3 regions of the Streptodolium elevatio genome follow, and region 2 is predicted to be linked to each of the others. Evidence: riboswitches for the same ligand, from Rfam matches in the RefSeq annotation. Region 2 holds a riboswitch; each other region holds the start of a gene.
The links. A riboswitch is a leader RNA that binds a small molecule or an ion and turns the genes downstream of it on or off. The one in region 2 is predicted to bind cyclic di-AMP.
Positions count from the first base shown of each region.

Region 1: it holds a riboswitch for cyclic di-AMP, as region 2 does, so the genes downstream of both, ACWD12_RS12920 (transglycosylase family protein) here and ACWD12_RS38320 (C40 family peptidase) in region 2, are expected to answer to the same signal.
Region 3: it holds a riboswitch for cyclic di-AMP, as region 2 does, so the genes downstream of both, ACWD12_RS21685 (NlpC/P60 family protein) here and ACWD12_RS38320 (C40 family peptidase) in region 2, are expected to answer to the same signal.

Region 1 covers NZ_JBSFVE010000005.1:276,684-281,894, forward strand. The annotation lists gene ACWD12_RS12915 (hypothetical protein) at 1-144, shown strand, start outside; gene ACWD12_RS12920 (transglycosylase family protein) at 327-1,610, opposite strand; cyclic di-AMP (ydaO/yuaA leader) riboswitch at 1,614-1,787, opposite strand; gene ACWD12_RS12925 (N-acetyltransferase family protein) at 2,297-2,878, opposite strand; gene ACWD12_RS12930 (helix-turn-helix domain-containing protein) at 2,875-3,441, opposite strand; gene ACWD12_RS12935 (pyridoxamine 5'-phosphate oxidase family protein) at 3,515-4,228, opposite strand; gene ACWD12_RS12940 (aminotransferase class I/II-fold pyridoxal phosphate-dependent enzyme) at 4,407-5,211, shown strand, end outside.
Region 2 covers NZ_JBSFVE010000037.1:10,591-15,801, forward strand. The annotation lists gene ACWD12_RS38315 (NYN domain-containing protein) at 1,025-2,458, shown strand; cyclic di-AMP (ydaO/yuaA leader) riboswitch at 3,172-3,326, shown strand; gene ACWD12_RS38320 (C40 family peptidase) at 3,337-4,452, shown strand; gene ACWD12_RS38325 (hypothetical protein) at 4,587-5,211, shown strand, end outside.
Region 3 covers NZ_JBSFVE010000011.1:246,423-251,633, forward strand. The annotation lists gene ACWD12_RS21675 (hypothetical protein) at 409-1,695, shown strand; gene ACWD12_RS21680 (hypothetical protein) at 1,724-2,095, opposite strand; cyclic di-AMP (ydaO/yuaA leader) riboswitch at 2,508-2,697, shown strand; gene ACWD12_RS21685 (NlpC/P60 family protein) at 2,703-3,701, shown strand; gene ACWD12_RS21690 (hypothetical protein) at 3,904-4,398, shown strand; gene ACWD12_RS21695 (SDR family oxidoreductase) at 4,537-5,211, opposite strand, start outside.

The sequences.
Region 1 (5,211 bases), on a different contig from region 2:
TGCCGCGTCGAGAGCTTCGAGGTGTACGGCGAGCCGGACGCGGAAGTGACGGCCGGTATACGCGAGGGAGTCGGCGAGGGTGCCGTCACCTTCGCCCCGCAGGTCGCCGGATTCCTGCGCTTCGGCGCGGCACTCGCAAGCTGAATGCACGCTGAACTGCCGGACCGGTCAGGCCGTTCGGCAGACCGGTCAAGCCATGTGCGGACCCGGTCGCAGCGACCCGGGTGTGCGGACGCGGCGACGCCCGGCCGGAGGAGTCCGGCCGGGCGTCGGTTTTACTGCTGTCCCGCGTCAGCCCCACAACTGCGCGGGGCGTCTGGTGTGGCTCAGATGCTGACGCCGTGGGCGCGCAGGTAAGCCAGCGGGTTGATGTCCGAGCCGTAGTTCGGGGTGGTGCGGATCTCGAAGTGCAGGTGCGGGCCGGTCGAGTTGCCGGTCGAGCCGGACAGACCGATCTGCTGGCCGGTCGAGACCTGCTGGCCGACCGACACGGACGAGGACGACAGGTGGCCGTACTGGCTGTACTTGCCGTCGGCGTGCTTGATGACGACCTCGTTGCCGTACGCGCCGCCCCAGCCGGACTTGACGACCGTGCCGGAGGTGACCGCCTTGACGGAGGTGCCCGACGCGGCGGAGAAGTCCTCACCGGTGTGGCCGTTCGACCACAGCGAGCCCGAGTTGCCGTACGAGCCGTGCGGCGCGCCCGGGACCGGACGGGTGTAGCCCGACGCGGAGGACGACGACGCGGTGGCGTTGTCGGTCGAGTTCTTGGCCGTGCTGCCGGACTTCGCGGTCGAGCTGCCGGAGTCGGTGCTCAGCTTGGCGCCGGCCTGGTTCTTGGCCTGGTTCTTCGTGCTGCCGGTGTTGGCGGAGGACTTGGTGTCCTCGGTGAGCTTGGCACCGGTCTGCGGGGCCGCGGCCTGGCCGCCGGCCAGGGCCAGCTTCTGGCCCGCGTAGATCATGTTCGGGTTGCCGCCGACGACGCCGCGGTTGTCCTGGTACAGCTTCTCCCAGCCGCCGTCGACGTGCTGGGCGTCGGCGATCTTCGAGAGAGTGTCGCCGACGACGACGGTGTACGAGGTGCTGCCGGTCGACGCGGACGCGGGAGCCTTGCTCTCGGTCTTCGCCTCGGACTTGGTGTCCTCGGAGAGCTGCGAGCCGGACTGGCTCTTCGGGGCGGCGTTCTGGGACTTGGTGGTCGAGCTGCCGGTGGAGCCGGTGTCGATCGAGGGGGTACCGCTGTTCTTGGTCAGGCCCGCCTTGACGGAGCAGACCGGCCAGGCGCCGGGGCCCTGGCCCGCGAGCACCTTCTCGGCGATCGCGATCTGCTGGTCCTTGGTGGCCAGGTCGGCGCGGTCGGCGTACTGGCCGCCGCCGAACGCGTTCCAGGTGCTCTGGGTGAACTGCAGGCCGCCGTAGAAGCCGTTGCCCGAGTTGATGGACCAATTGCCGGTGCTCTCGCACTGGGCGACCTTGTCCCAGGTGCTCACCGGGGCGGCGGAAGCGCTCGTGGCGCCGATCAGGGGGGCGGCGATCGCGGCACCGGTGACACCGGCGGCGACGGCGATGCGGGACTTCGTGGTCAGACGGTTGCGAGTTGCGGACAGCATCAAGCGTTTCCTCTCCTACGCCTGCGAGGTGAGCTGTCGGATTCGGGCTGGAGTTGCCCGGCCGCTCTCGTCCGCCCTTCGGAAAGGGCCGTCGAGCGCGGCTTCACCCCTAGCCGTCCCGGTTGTCGCCGGGCCGGCGCGTTTCACCTGGTTCCCCCGCTTCTGCCGTGGTTGCTTCTCAGCTGTCCCGTCTCGGCCGGCGGCAGAATTCGGCGTTCCGGTGAGCGGGGTCGATGTGTGGGACACCGACGCCGAGAAAGGTAGGCAGACGGACTCCGACAACTCAAATCCCCTCCCCGCAAAGCCGGTTTGGGAATATCGGCGTTCGGGGAATAGGCCACGCGGTGTAGTTCGGGGCGACCGGTATGTGTGCGGATTTCTCCGTACGGTGATCACCGGGCCACGCAGGGCATGATCGCCTCACCCAAAGTGGCCCGGGGGTGATGCAGCGTCGATTCGGTAAAGCAGGGGCAAAGTTATGAGAATCCGGCGCATCACCGCGATTAGGACGTTCCGGATGTGGGGAAGCTGCCTCCCGGCGCGCGCACGAGCCCGCTGAAACCGTCAACACACGTTTGACCGACGGGGCGCGCGCGGATCCACAAGGTCACCGGGGGCATTTCCGGCCGGTGATCCGTCGCGGGACGCGTCGCGTCAGGAGCCGTTCTTCACCGGCTTGTAGAGGTTCACGGCTTGTAGAGGGTCACCGGCTTGTAGAAGAAGGTGCAGTCGCGCAGGACGCCGTCCGGATCGGCCGCGTACGCCGGGACGACGCCGTAGCGCGTCCAGCCCGCCGCCTCGTACATGCGCTCGGCCGGGCTCTCCGTCTCGGTGTCGAGCATGAGCAGCGTGATGCCGGCCTCGGCCGCGTGCGCCTCGGCGGTCGCCAGCAGCGCGCGGCCCAGACCTTGCCCGCGTGCGTCGCGGTGGACCATCAGCTTGACCACGTCGGCGCGGTGCGCGCCGTTCGCCCAGGAGCTGAAGGCCAGGCAGACCGTGCCGAGCACGCGGCCGTGGAAGGCGGCACCGTCGGAGGCGCTGTCGGGGGCGCGGTTGTACGCGGTCCACACGACGAAGGCGCCCGCGCGCACGGCGTCCGCCTGGCTGTGCCACCACGCGGCGCCGTCGCCGGGCGTGAACGGAGTGCGGAAGCCGAGCGACGCACCGCCGGTCACGGTGTCGGCGAGCAGTTCCCCGAGAGCGGGCACGGCGTCGTCGAACGCGTCCGCCGGCAGGCGACGGATCCCGACCCGGGGCGCGGCCGTCACGGCGCGACCACCACGAGTGCGTACCGGACGGGCCGTGCGCCCGGGCAGGCGTACGCGGACGGCCCCCACAACCGGAAGCTCATCGCGTCGCCCTCGTCGAGCGTGTGCGTCGTGCCCTCGACGGTGACGGCGAGCGTGCCGTCGAGGACGCGGATGTGGTGTTCGAGGCCCGGCGTCGGCGGGCCGTCGTACGCGATGTGCGCGCCCGGGGCGAGCAGGCCCTCGACGACCTCGGCGCGCAGGTCCGGGTTCGGCGGGGACACCGAGCGCCGCACGAAGCCCGAGGCCTCGTCGGTCCAGACCCGCTGTTCCTCGGCGCGCACGACGCGGACGGCCTCGGCGCCGGACTCGACCTCGGCGAGCAGACGCGACATCGTGCGCCCGTACGCCGTGCAGAGCTTGTTCAGCAGTGCCGCCGTCGGGCTGATCTCGGCGCGTTCGAGGCGCGAGAGGGTGGAGCGGCTCACACCGGTCCGGCCGGCGAGTTCGTCCAGGGACCAGGTGTGCTCGACGCGTAGCGCGGTGAGTCGCCGGGCGAGGCGTTCGTCGACGTCGTCTCTCATATGCGGGATGGTATCCCGCATATGAGAGAACCGTAGGTGGGGGTTCCGTCGATACACGGTCATCCGCACGCCGTCATCCGCGCCGGGCCAGCCACTCCTTCAGGTACGCGGGCGGCTCGCCCTCCACCCCGGCGTCCGGGCGCGGCGTCCCGGCCGCCGTGCGCAGCGGGACCACCCCGGCCCAGTGGCCGAGCTCTCGGTCGGCCGCGTCCTCGGCGAGCCCGTGCGAGCGGACCTTCGCCGCGACGTCGGACAGGTCGAGGGCGAACAGGCCGGTCTGGGCGGCTTCCTTCGGGCTCGGCGGGCGGCTGTCGGCGTACCGCCCGGGCACGAGGTGGTCGATCATCGTGGCCCAGCCGCGCGCGGTCTCCGCGGGGTCGGTCACCCGGCGCAGCGGCCCGTGGGCGATCACGCAGCGGTAGTCCATGGAGTGGTGCATGGCCGCGCGCGACAGGACAAGGGAGTCCGCGAGCGTCACCGCGAAGGAGACCGGCAGGCCCTCGTCTCCCGCGTGGCGGACCGCGATGGCCAGGTGCGAGCCGCTCGACACGTGGAGGTAGAGGCGTCCGCCGTCGCGGCCGAAGATCAGCGGCAGGATCTGCGGCTGCCCGAAGGCGGTGAACGCGACGTGCGCGAGAAACGCCTCGTCGAGGATCGCGTGCACGGTCTCCGCGTCGTAGCGCATGCGCTCGCGGTATCGCGTGGGCGTGGTCGCCTCGGTGCGGGCGTAGACGGACGGGGGCTCGGTGGTCCCGGTGGTCCCGGTGGCCTCGCGGGCGCTACTCATGTCGGAAACCTCTTTGTACTAGGTCAATCACAAGTTGGTGCTAGTACAATAAGGCGACGAGTTGGGGGACTGTCAACGCAATAGGGTGCGATCACAGATTGCGGCCGCCGGGCAACAGGTCGCCCGCGCCGTGCGACCGCACCGACGACTGCGCGTCGTTGCCGTTCAGGAGGAGATCGTGGCCCCGACCGGGCGTACCGCCGCCGAGATCGCGGCGTCCATCGAGCGCGACCTCCGGCACGGCGGCCTCGCACCCGGCGACGCGCTGCCGCCGGTGCGCACCCTGGCCGCGGGCCTCGGGGTCAATCCCAACACCGTCGCCGCCGCGTACCGCCTGCTGCGCGAGCGGGGCATCGTCGAGACCCAGGGGCGCGCCGGAACGCGCGTGCTGCCGCGCCCGGCGTCGACGGAACGCAACGCCCTCGGCCCGGCCGCGCCGCCCGGGACCCGCATGCTGGTCATGGGCGAACCGGATCCGGAGCTGCTGCCCGACCCCCGGTTCCCCGACCCCGCGACGTGGCGTCCGCTCTACAACCACCCGCCGCTATACGGCCCGCTCGCCGACGCCGCGCGGGGCGTCCTCACGGCAGAAGGGGTCCCCGCGGACCACCTCGTCGTCACCTCCGGCGCGCTCGACGCGATCGAACGCGCGCTGATGACGCACACGCGTCCGGGGGACACCGTCCTGGTGGAGGACCCGGGGTGGGCCAACTTCCTCGACCTGCTCGCCGCCCTCAACCTGACCGCGCGGCCGGTACGCCTCGACGACGACGGCCCGATCCCGGACGACGTCGCGCGCGGACTCCGGGACGGCGCGCGGGCGTTCGTCGTCACCGTGCGCGCGCAGAACCCGATGGGCGCGGCCGTCTCACCCGAGCGGGCGGCGGAACTGCGCGCGGTCCTCGCCGCCCACCCCGACGTGCTGCTGATCCAGGACGACCACGGAAACGCCATCGCCGGGCCGGAGTTGGCGTCGGTGGTCG
Region 2 (5,211 bases):
AACCGGAGGACCTGTGGGCGAGTCGGACACACGCGCGGAGCCGGGCCACGCTGCCCGCGGCTCCGGCACGTCCGCGCCCGAGTCCTCCGCGCCCGAGTCCTCCGACTCCTGGGTGCGGGCTGTCGAGGAGCGTCCCGGGAACCCGAGTTCCGCGAAGCCGACGTGGGAGCACGCGGACGGGCCCGTCCCGCCGAGTGCGAACCTTCTCCTCGGCCCGGCGGGGAGCACCCCCGCTTCCGCGGACCATGCTGCCGCCACCCCTTCGAGTGACGGCCTGGAACGCCCTCAGGCCGCGGTGGCGCCCGCGGCGACGGTCGAGATTCCGAGGCCGCTGAGCGGTGAGCGCGCCGACCAACTCGCGGGAGCGGACCGGCTCGCCGGCCCGGTCGTGGCCGACGGTGGCGACGAACTGGTCGTCGCCGGTCACGTCGGTGCCCTGCACGACCACCCGTTCCCCGGCCGTCAGGGCACGCGGGGAGCCGGATCCGAGCGCACGTGGAGCGCTTTCGCCGTTCCCTCGCGCCACGGTGACGCGTCGCCGAGCGACGGGAACGGGCGTGCTGAAGGCGCGGCGGGGGCGGGCGCCGGCGCGGCGGCCGACGCGGGCCGCAGCCGCATGCCCGGTGAGACGACTTCGGGCCGCGACCGTTCGGCCGACACGCATGCCTCGGGCGGCAACGGCTACGCGGGTCCCGCGGTCGGCGGCGAGGCGTCGCCCGGCGCGGCACACGCTGCCCGGAGCGGCGGCGCGGGTGCCCAGCCGCCGGCGGACGACTCGCGGAGCGGCGGTTCCGCGTACGGCGACGATTCCCTGCTGCGGGCGGCACTGTCCGGCGGCAGGCGCCATGCCCCGGCGAACGGCGCCGACACGGCGGACACCCGCGCAGCGCAGTTGCCCGGGGTCGGCGCGGACGGCGTTGGCGGCGGGGAGAATGCCGGCGGACGCGCCGCCCCGGTGCGGGACGAGGGCGACACCGCGGCCTCGTCGGATGACGACGGCCCTGCCGACGCGGACGCGGACGGCGTGGCCGAGGCGGGATCCGAGTCCGACACCGGCGCTGCGTTCGAGGCCGAGTCGGCGCCGGAATCCGGCGCGGACGCCCACGCCGACGGTCAGGACGGCGCTCACGACGACCCCACCGACCACGACGCCGCGCCCCGCGGGCCGCTGCCCGACGGTGTGCGCCAGCGGGTGATCGCCCTCGCGGCGGACGGCCTCGGCGCCATGACGTCCGACGAGATTCCGGTCCCGCTGCGGCAGTTCGCCCGGTTCACCCCGTCGCGACGGGCCAAGCTGGCGGCCACGCCGCTGGCCGGGGTGCTGGAGAACGACCCGGTGTTCCGGCAGCGGATAGCGGAGCGCCTGCGCCGCGGACTCCCGGACCTCGCGGCGGCTTTGGACGCGGGGCGCCCGCCCGCCGCGGCCGATCCGCTGGACGTCGCCGCCGCCGCGTACCTCCTGCGGCCGCCCGGGTGGGTCGCGCTGCTCGACACCGCGGGGCAGGCCGCCGAGCGCGCGGCCCAGGACCGTGCGGGCGCCGAGGCCGCCGCCGTGGTGGACCGGCTGGAGTCGGAGCTTGGCGCGCTGCGTGCCGCCGCCCGTACCGAGCAGGAGAAGTTGCGGGCCGACCTGGAGGAGGCCCGCAAGGAGGCCGAGCAGTTGCGCCGCCAGGTCCGCGGCCTCCAGGGCGGCGCGAAGCACGCCGAGAAGGAGGCGAAGCGCGCCCAGGCGGAGTTGGCGACCGTACGCGCCGAGGCGCAGACGGCGATCGCCGCCGCGGACAAGGAGACGCGCCGCCTGCGCAGCAGGGTCTCCGAGGTGGAGTCCGCCCTCGAAGCCAGCCGCCGGGCCGCGCGCGAGGGCCGCAGCATGGAGGACACGCGCGTACGCCTGCTCCTCGACACGGTCCTCGAAGCCGCCCAGGGGCTGCGCCGCGAACTGGCCCTGCCGCCGGTCGGCATCCGCCCCGCGGACACCGTCGACGCCGTGGCGCCCGAGGGGGCGAGCCCCAAGGACATCGCCAAGCGCGCGCTCGAAGGCGACGACCCCGCGCTCCTGGACCAGTTGCTGAGCCTGCCGCAGGCGCACCTGGTGATCGACGGCTACAACGTCACCAAGACGGGCTACCCGTCGCTCGCCCTTTCGGAGCAGCGCGTACGCCTACTCGGGGGACTTGCCGTCATCGCCGCGCAGAGCGGCGCCGAGGTCACCTGTGTGTTCGACGGCGCGCAATTGGACGCCCCCGTGCTGCTCGCCCCGCCCCGCGGGGTGCGGGTGCGCTTCAGCAAGGCGGGGGAGACCGCGGACGAGCTCATCCGCCGCCTGGTGCGCGCCGAACCGCCGGGCCGTCCCGTGATCGTGGTCTCGTCGGACCGCGAAGTCGCCGACGGTGTAAGGCGGGCGGGGGCGCGCCCGGTGCCGTCGACGATGCTGCTGCGCCGGCTCGCCCGCGGCTGACCGCCGCGCCGCCCCGTGCGATGCGTCCCATCTCGACCGCCGTGGTTGACATGTGACGTTGTGTCAGTGCCCGTCCCTACCGTGTGTTCCAGGAGCAACCGCTCCATCGCAGCTCCATCGGAACGCAACGGAAGAGGTGGACGACCATGCGGGTCTGCTGCCGTACGTGCCGTGCCCGAGGTCCGGCGTGTGCTGATTGTGTGGTCCCTCAAATTCTCGACGATAAATCGGACTTTTCGCCCGATGCGTCGAAATCCAACGAGTCGGTTCCGGTGTGCCGACACGCCGTGGTGGATGTGGGATATCCCACAATGCGCCGTAACGACACCGATACGGGTGATTCGCCCGTAGGGCGGAATTCGGGAATTACCGGGTGTCTCGACCTCTCGCCGGAAACCGTCGACCGCATAGCCCTGCTCGCTGAGGCGGGCCTGTCCCGCCCCCTCCGGTACGTCCCTGACCTGCGCGAAGATCCGTCGAAGCCGACTCCTCGGGAGCCGCGCCAAGCGGCCGCCGAGCCGCCCGCACAACGCCGTAAACCGCCACGAAAGTATGAACAGATGGTCGCTCTCTGATCACGCTCGGTGGACCCGGAAGCATTAATCACGAGATCTCTTGTAAAACTTCGGCGATTGATTTGAACGGATCAAGCCCGGGTCACTAATGTCTCGGGCTGAGTGCCCGCAATGTCGATCGTCCAGCCAGGGCGGCGGCGGGGACTCCCGCCGAGTCCGACGAGGCCGCGAGGCCGAGCCGGAGCCGGGGAACCATTCCCCGTGGGGTGAATCGACACGAAGTCTGTGTCGTAGGGCGTCTCTTCCGGCCCGAACCCGTCAGCTCACCCGGTAGGCGGGCGTAGGAAGAAGGAGTTCGCCTACGTGGCGTCCCACCGACGGCCGAAGAAACCGAGCAAGGCGCGCGTCGGCGTGCTCACCGCCGCTGCAGCCACCGCGGTGGCGCTCTCGCCCGGCATGTCCCAGGCCGACCCGGCCCCTTCCAAGGACCAGGTCAAGGCCCAGATCAACGAGCTGACCCATCAGGCCGAGGTCGCGACCGAGGAGCTCAACGGCTTCCAGGAGAAGACCGAGCTGCTGCAGGGCCAGGTCTCGCAGATCCAGGAGCGGATCGCCCAGGAGCAGTCCGACCTCATCTCGCTGCAGAGCACCATGGGGGTGATCGCCAGTGCGCAATACCGCAACGCCGGCGTCGACCCCACGCTCCAGCTCATGCTGTCGGAGAAGCCCGACGAGTACCTGAGCAAGGCGGCCGCGCTCGATCAGATCACCGCGCAGCAGGCCGCCTCGATCGAGCAGATCCAGGCCAAGAAGCGCACGCTCGACCAGGAGCGCACCGAGGCCTCCGCGAAGCTCGGCGAGCTCGAGGACACCCGCAAGAACCTCTCGGCCAAGAAGGCCGAGGTCGAGAAGAAGCTCCAGCAGGCCCAGGCCCTGCTGAACACGCTGACCGAGGCCGAGCGCGCCGCGATCCTCGCCGAGGAAGGCCACGGCGACACGATCGAGGCGGACGACCGCGCGTCGCGCGACGAGGCGCGTACCCCGTCGTCCACCGCGCCGACCACCACCAAGCCTTCGCCGACCACCACCAAGCCGGAGACCGAGACCCCCAAGGTCACCGTCCCGGTCAGCGGGCGGGCCGGTGCCGCCGTCGCGGCCGCCGCGTCGAAGGTCGGCAAGCCGTACGTGTACGGCGCGACAGGCCCCAACTCCTTCGACTGCTCCGGCCTCACCGGCTGGGCGTGGAAGCAGGCGGGCGTCTCGCTGCCGCGTACCTCGCAGGCGCAGGCCGGCGCCGGCCGCAGCGTCCCGGTCGACCAGATCCAGCCCGGCGACCTGGTCATCTACTACAGCGGCATGTCGCACGTCGGGATCTACGCGGGCGGCGGGCAGATCATCCACGCCCCCAAGCCCGGCACCAACGTGCGCTACGCGCCGCTGCACTCGATGAAGGTCGTCAAGGTCGTCCGTCCCTCCTGACGCGTCCGCCGACTCACCGCCCCTGATGCCGCACCGCGCCACCGGAGGCCGAACCTCCCGGTCCCCACGCCGGGAGGTTCCCGGTGCGCGGAACTCGGCGGGTGGCCCCGTTCGCGGTCTCGTACGATCAGTCCGTGGACGACCGGGGCCCTAGGGCGCGACGGATCCCGCGGTGGCTCCTGGTATTCGCGGCAATCTGCGCCGCGATATCCACCGGAATCGCCCTGGGAGTCATCGGCCTGGGCTCGGACGGTTCGAGCCGCGGGTCCGCTCCCGGCGCGAGCCCCTCTCCGCCGGTACAGGCCGCCGACCTGCCCGCCGGCCAGGAGAAGCACACCGATCCGCGCAACGAGGCGATCGCCCGGCTGCTGGAGCGCCGGGCGACGGCGGTGCGGACCCACGACCGCGCCGCGTACCTCGCGACGATCGACCCGGCGGCGAAGGCCTTCCACGACGCGCAGGCCGCGGCGTTCGACAACGCGGCGCAGATTCCCTTCGCGTCGTGGGACTACGAACTGGTCGCCGCCGACGCGTTCACCCTTCCGGAGCAGCGCCTCGCGACTTTCGCGGGCGCCACGGTGTTCGCCGCGCAGGTCGACCTGACGTACCGCATCGAGGGCTTCGACAGCGCGCCCGTGCGCAGCCCGCAGTACCTGACCTTTGTGCTCCGCGACGGTGCCTGGTTGATCGCCGCCGACACCGACGGCACCGACAGCGGCATGCGCGGCGCGGTGCAGGTGTGGGACCTGGGACCGGTCA
Region 3 (5,211 bases), on a different contig from region 2:
GGCCACCGCGGTGGTCGAGGTGTCCGCCGCCGTGCGCGCCGGCCGGGCGACGTGTGGGCCCCCGGCCGGGCGCGGACCGGTCACGGGCCGGTCAGGGGAAGGGAGTCGGGTCTGGTCGCCGTGGGGGGCGGCCGGGCCCGGTTCCCCTTCGACCCGATCCTCCTTGCCGCCAGGTTCCCTTCGGCCGACCGAGTTCCCCTTCCCCCGGGTTCGGCTTCCCCCGGTTCCTCCACTTCGAATTCCCCGCCCCCGGTGACCGTGCCCGATTCGCTGTCTTGTCGATTCATGTATTTTCCCGGGCGTTTCGCGCCGCCTGGAGTGTGAGGGGTCTCCAGCTGTCGTCGTCTCATCGCGTTCCGCCATACTGCTGCGCGGAATTGACCCCCCGGCGAGATGAAGGACAGATCCTTGACGCACGTTCCACCGCCGTGGCCGCCTGCTCAGCCTCCCGGGGCGACGGGCCAATTCCCCTTCCAGCCGGGCGCGTACGCGCCGCACCCCGCGCCGCACCCGTCCGCGCCCTCGTCGGCACCGCCGCCCGGTCCCGGTCCCGGCGGACCGCAGGGTAGGCCGCCCCGGACCTTCGGCACCGTCGCCGGCAAGGTGCTCGCGTACCTGATCAACCCCAAGGGCGCGGCCCAGCGTGCGCTGAAGCCGCAGAACCGGCTGGCCCCGCCCGACCCGCGCATCGACCAGCTGGGCCTGATCCGCACGCTGATCGGGATGGCGGTGGTCGTGTGGGTCGCGGTGAAGTACGACAGCGTCGAGGGCGACAAGGTCTTCAGTGAGGCGATCCTGCACGTCACGATCTCCGTCGTGGTGGCGATGGTCGCCGTTCCGCTCTGTGCGCTGGCCTTCGTACTGCTCTCGCACGACAACGTCCGCCGGGAGACGCGTCGGGCGATGCGCTATCCGATGACCTCGATGGCCTGGTTCCTCGGGGCGGGCGGCATCCTCGCGGCGGTGGCCGCGAGCGGACTCGTCGAGGCCAAGCCGGACCACCCCGCCATGTGGGTTCTTCTGCTGCTGGGACTGGCCGGCTTCATCTGGACCGGCTTCTTCGCGATCTTCGCCTTCTTCCTGGTCCCGCGGCACCTCTTCGCGGCGGCCGACGGGCACCTGCTGATGCCCAGCCTGCTCGCGCCGACGCTGTCCTGGGCGGTCGCCGCCGTCGACTTCGCGTCTCCCGGCAACAACCGGGTGCCCGCGGTGGTCGCCATCGTCGTGACGCTCGGCGGGCCGGTCACCATCACCGCCCTGTCGGTGTGGGAGGCCAAGCGGGTCCGCGAGCTGTACGGGGTGACCTTCCGCGGCGGGCCGTGGCCCGCCCGCGTACCGGCGCACGCGGTGCAGGCGGCCCAGCAGAGGGCCCAGCGCCAGGCGTCCCGGGCCGCGGTGGTGACCGGCTTCGCGAGCGGCGGTCTCCTCGGCTGGCTCCCGCGGCAGGTGGCCCGTGCGGCGTCCGGGTCATGGGCGGCGCCGACCGGCGGCAGCGGCGGCGGCATGGCCGGGTACCAGCCCGGCTACGTCGGGGTACGCCCGTTCCCGCATGTGGCCCACGTGGTCGGGGTGCTCTTCACCTGCGGGTTCTGGAGCCTGGGATACCTGACCTCGTACCTGCGCTGGAAGCGGCGCAACGCCGCGGCCCTTCGCAACCACGGCGGTGCCCCCGGCGGCGGGCCCGGCTGGTACTGACGGGCCGCTCCGGTGCCCGGGCCGGGCGTCAGAGTCCCAGCCCGACCCAGAAGCGTGCGAGCTGGTCGAAGGCCAGCACGGCGACGGCGCCGGACGCGCACACCACCGTCGTGACGAGTCCGGCCGCGCCCCAGGCGCGGTCGGCTCGCGCGGACGTCTCGTCGCGGGCGGCCGGCAGAAACAGCGACAACCCCAGTGCGCCGCCCAGGACCGCGGCGACGATCCCGAGGCCGAACCAGACCACCGACCCGCCCTCGCCACCGGGCACGCCCTCCCACAGCATGGCCATGCCGCCGAGCCCGAGGCCCCAGGCGAGGAGCAGGGTGAGCGCGCGGACCGGGAGCGCGACGAGTGCGGGGGAGGACAACCACATCAGGCTTCGGCGCGTCGCCTCGGTCACCGGGCCTCCAAGGTGTCTGGCAAGAGCGTCTGTCGAGAAATGTCTATTTGGAGATGAGTCGTCATGATTTGACGGCACTCCTTTCGACGCTAGAGCCGACTTCGGCGAGTGGCAGCCCGGCGCATCCGAAGGAGTGACAAACCCTTCTGTTGCCCAAATATGGACAACACGGAACGTATGGTGATTTGCCATCCCGGGCCGTCAAGACGATTTCGAAACTTTTTGGGTAAGCGGACCGTCACGCTCACTCTGCGACATATCCGCATGTCATCCCCGCAGGCAGGAATGGCCGTCATGCGGCTTCGGCGACTTGACGCGGCCTTTATCCGTCCGGAAACGCACCTCGCGAGTTGTGGTCGCACGAACGTTCTGTCTAGCGTCACCCCCGGTTTCGCCGCCCAGGCGTGGCCCGCCGACCGGAACGCCGAATCCCGTCCCCGGTCCCGGCGATGATGCACGACATCCGGACGGGAGCGGGGGAACCAGGTGGTATGCCGTACCCGGACATCCGGGTCCGGCTCGGGGTGAAGCCGCGCAGCGCGCGGCCGGGCCGCTCCGGTCCGAATCCGACAGCTCACCTCGCAGGCGGCAGGAGAGGAACGACTTCATGCTGTCTGCCCACAGCGTTCGCTGCCTGGTGGCCGCCGCCGGTATAGCCGGCCTCGGCGCCACGCTCACCGCGACCGCCGCCCACGCCGCGCCCGCCGCCCCCACCTTCCCGCGGAACGCCCCGGTCTCGGCGCCGGACGACGCGGCCGCCCCCGCACCGGACGTCACCGTCACCCCCGCACCCGCACCCGCCGCCGCCCCGGCCGCGCCCGCCCCGCTCGCCACGTACACCGTGGTCGCCGGCGACACCCTCTCGGAGATCGCCCAGGCGAAGGACATCCCGGGTAACTGGCAGGCGCTGTACGACATCAACCGGGACCAGCTGCCCCGCGGCGCCGACTGGATCGACATCGGCCAGGTCCTCAAGCTCGCGGGTGTCACGCAGGACGCCGCGCCGCAGAGGCCGGCCGCCGCGCCGAGCGCCCCGAGCACGTCGACCACCGAGAAGACGTCCACCAGGACCGCGCCGAAGACCTCGACGAACACCAAGCCGCAGAGCTCGTCGTCGAAGCTGACCGTCGACGCCCCCGCGAAGGCCCCGACCCGGTCCACGAACCAGGACACCTCGGGCACCACCGCCAAGACCACGACCACGCCCAAGACGCCGACGCAGCAGTCGACGGGCAGCACCGTCGCCGCACCGTCGTCCGGCAAGGCCGCCACCGCCATCGCGTTCGCGAAGGCGCAGCTCGGCAAGCCGTACGTCTACGGCGCCGCGGGCCCGGACGCGTACGACTGCTCCGGCCTGGTCCAGGCCGCGTGGAAGGCGGCCGGCGTGTCGCTGCCGCGCGTCACCAACGCGCAGTTCGCGGCCGGCAACAAGGTCTCGGTCTCCAACCTGCAGCCCGGTGACCTGGTCTTCTACTACTCGGGCATCAGCCACGTCGGCATGTACCTGGGCGACGGCAAGATCATCCACGCGCCGAACTCGCGCAGCGTCGTCAAGATCGTCGACGTCGACTCGATGCCGATCGCCGGAGCCACGCGCCCCGCGTGACCCCGCCCCCTCGGTGGCACACCCGGCGGCCCGACCGCCGGAGACACAACCCCTGACCGGCCCCGCGCGGACGGCGGTCCACGCTTCTCAGCTCGTGGACCCGCCGTCCGCGCGGGTGTCCGCAGGGGTCTGCCGCGTTTCTCGCGCCCGCCTCCGGGCAGGCGACGAGTAGAGACCCCGGCGCGGTACGGAGGTGTCCATCATGTCCGGGCCCGCACTCAGCAGACGCGAGCGCCTGATTCTGCGCGACATCGAACGCGACCTCCTCGACGACGAGGAATTCGTGCTCCGCATGAGCGACCTGATGCGTGCCGTGCCTCCGGTCGACGAGCGCACGGCCGGCGAACCTCCGCCCGTCGGGACGCTGCCCGACCGGACCGTGCCGGACCGCGCGCCGCCGCCCGTCGGGCACCCCCGGGAAAGGCCCCCTCGCCGAACGAGGCTGCGCCGGATACGGCCGCCGGGCGCCTCGCCGTACGGCGACGCGCCGCCGCGGGCCCGGTCCCGGCGCACCCGCTTCCGCGAGGCCGTACGCGACCACGGACTGGTGCTCCTCGTGCCGGTTTGCGCCGCGCTGGCCGCCGTGACGTTCGGCGGGGCACCCGTGTACTTCGCCGCGGTGTTCGCCGTCGTGCTGGTGGCGACCGTCGCGGTCGGCGTCAGCCGCTACCGGCACCGCCGTCGCCGCAGGTCCTGAGCACCAGGTCCTGAGCACCAGGTCCGCGTCTCCAGAACCTGGGCACCGGAACCTGAGCACCAGACCCGCCGCACCGGAATCCTGAGCGGCAAGTCCTGATGACCGTGGCCTGAGCGCCGACGACGACGGCCCCGCGCGTCAGCCGATGCCGCCGGTCGCCCGGATGTTCTGGCCCGTGAGCCACCGCGCGTCGTGCCCCGCGAGGAACGCGACCACGTCGGCGACGTCGGACGGCTCGCCGAGCCGTGCCAGCGGCGACATCTGCGCGGCCATCTCCAGCGCCTCGGGCGGGTTGGTGCCGCGCAGCAGGTCCGTGTCGGTCGCGCCGGGGGAAACCACGTTGGCGGTGATGCCGCGTATCCCGAGCTCGCGCGCGGCGACGTACGTCAGCTGCTCGATAGCGCCCTTGCTCGCCGCATAAGGCGCGATGCCGGGGGCCGACCGCACGGTGTTGAGCGTCGAGATCGTGATGATGCGGCCCCCGTCGCGCATCTGCCGGGCGGCGTACTGGAGCAGCAGGAACACCGACCGCATATCGGTTGCCAGGACCTTGTCGAACAGGTCCGGGTCGAGGTCCGCCAGCGGTGTCGGGACGAACGCGGTCGCGGCGTTGTTGACCAGGATGTCGAGGCCGCCGAACTCGGCCTCGGCCTCGCGCACCAGGCGGTCCGCGGCGTCCGGCTCGGTCAGGTCGACCTGCACCGCCCGCACCTTGCCGCCGTGTTCGGCCACGCAGCGCACGACGTCCTCGGCGGCGGCGTGGCTGGTCGCGTAATTGAACAGCACGTGCGCGCCGTCCCGGCACAGGCGTTC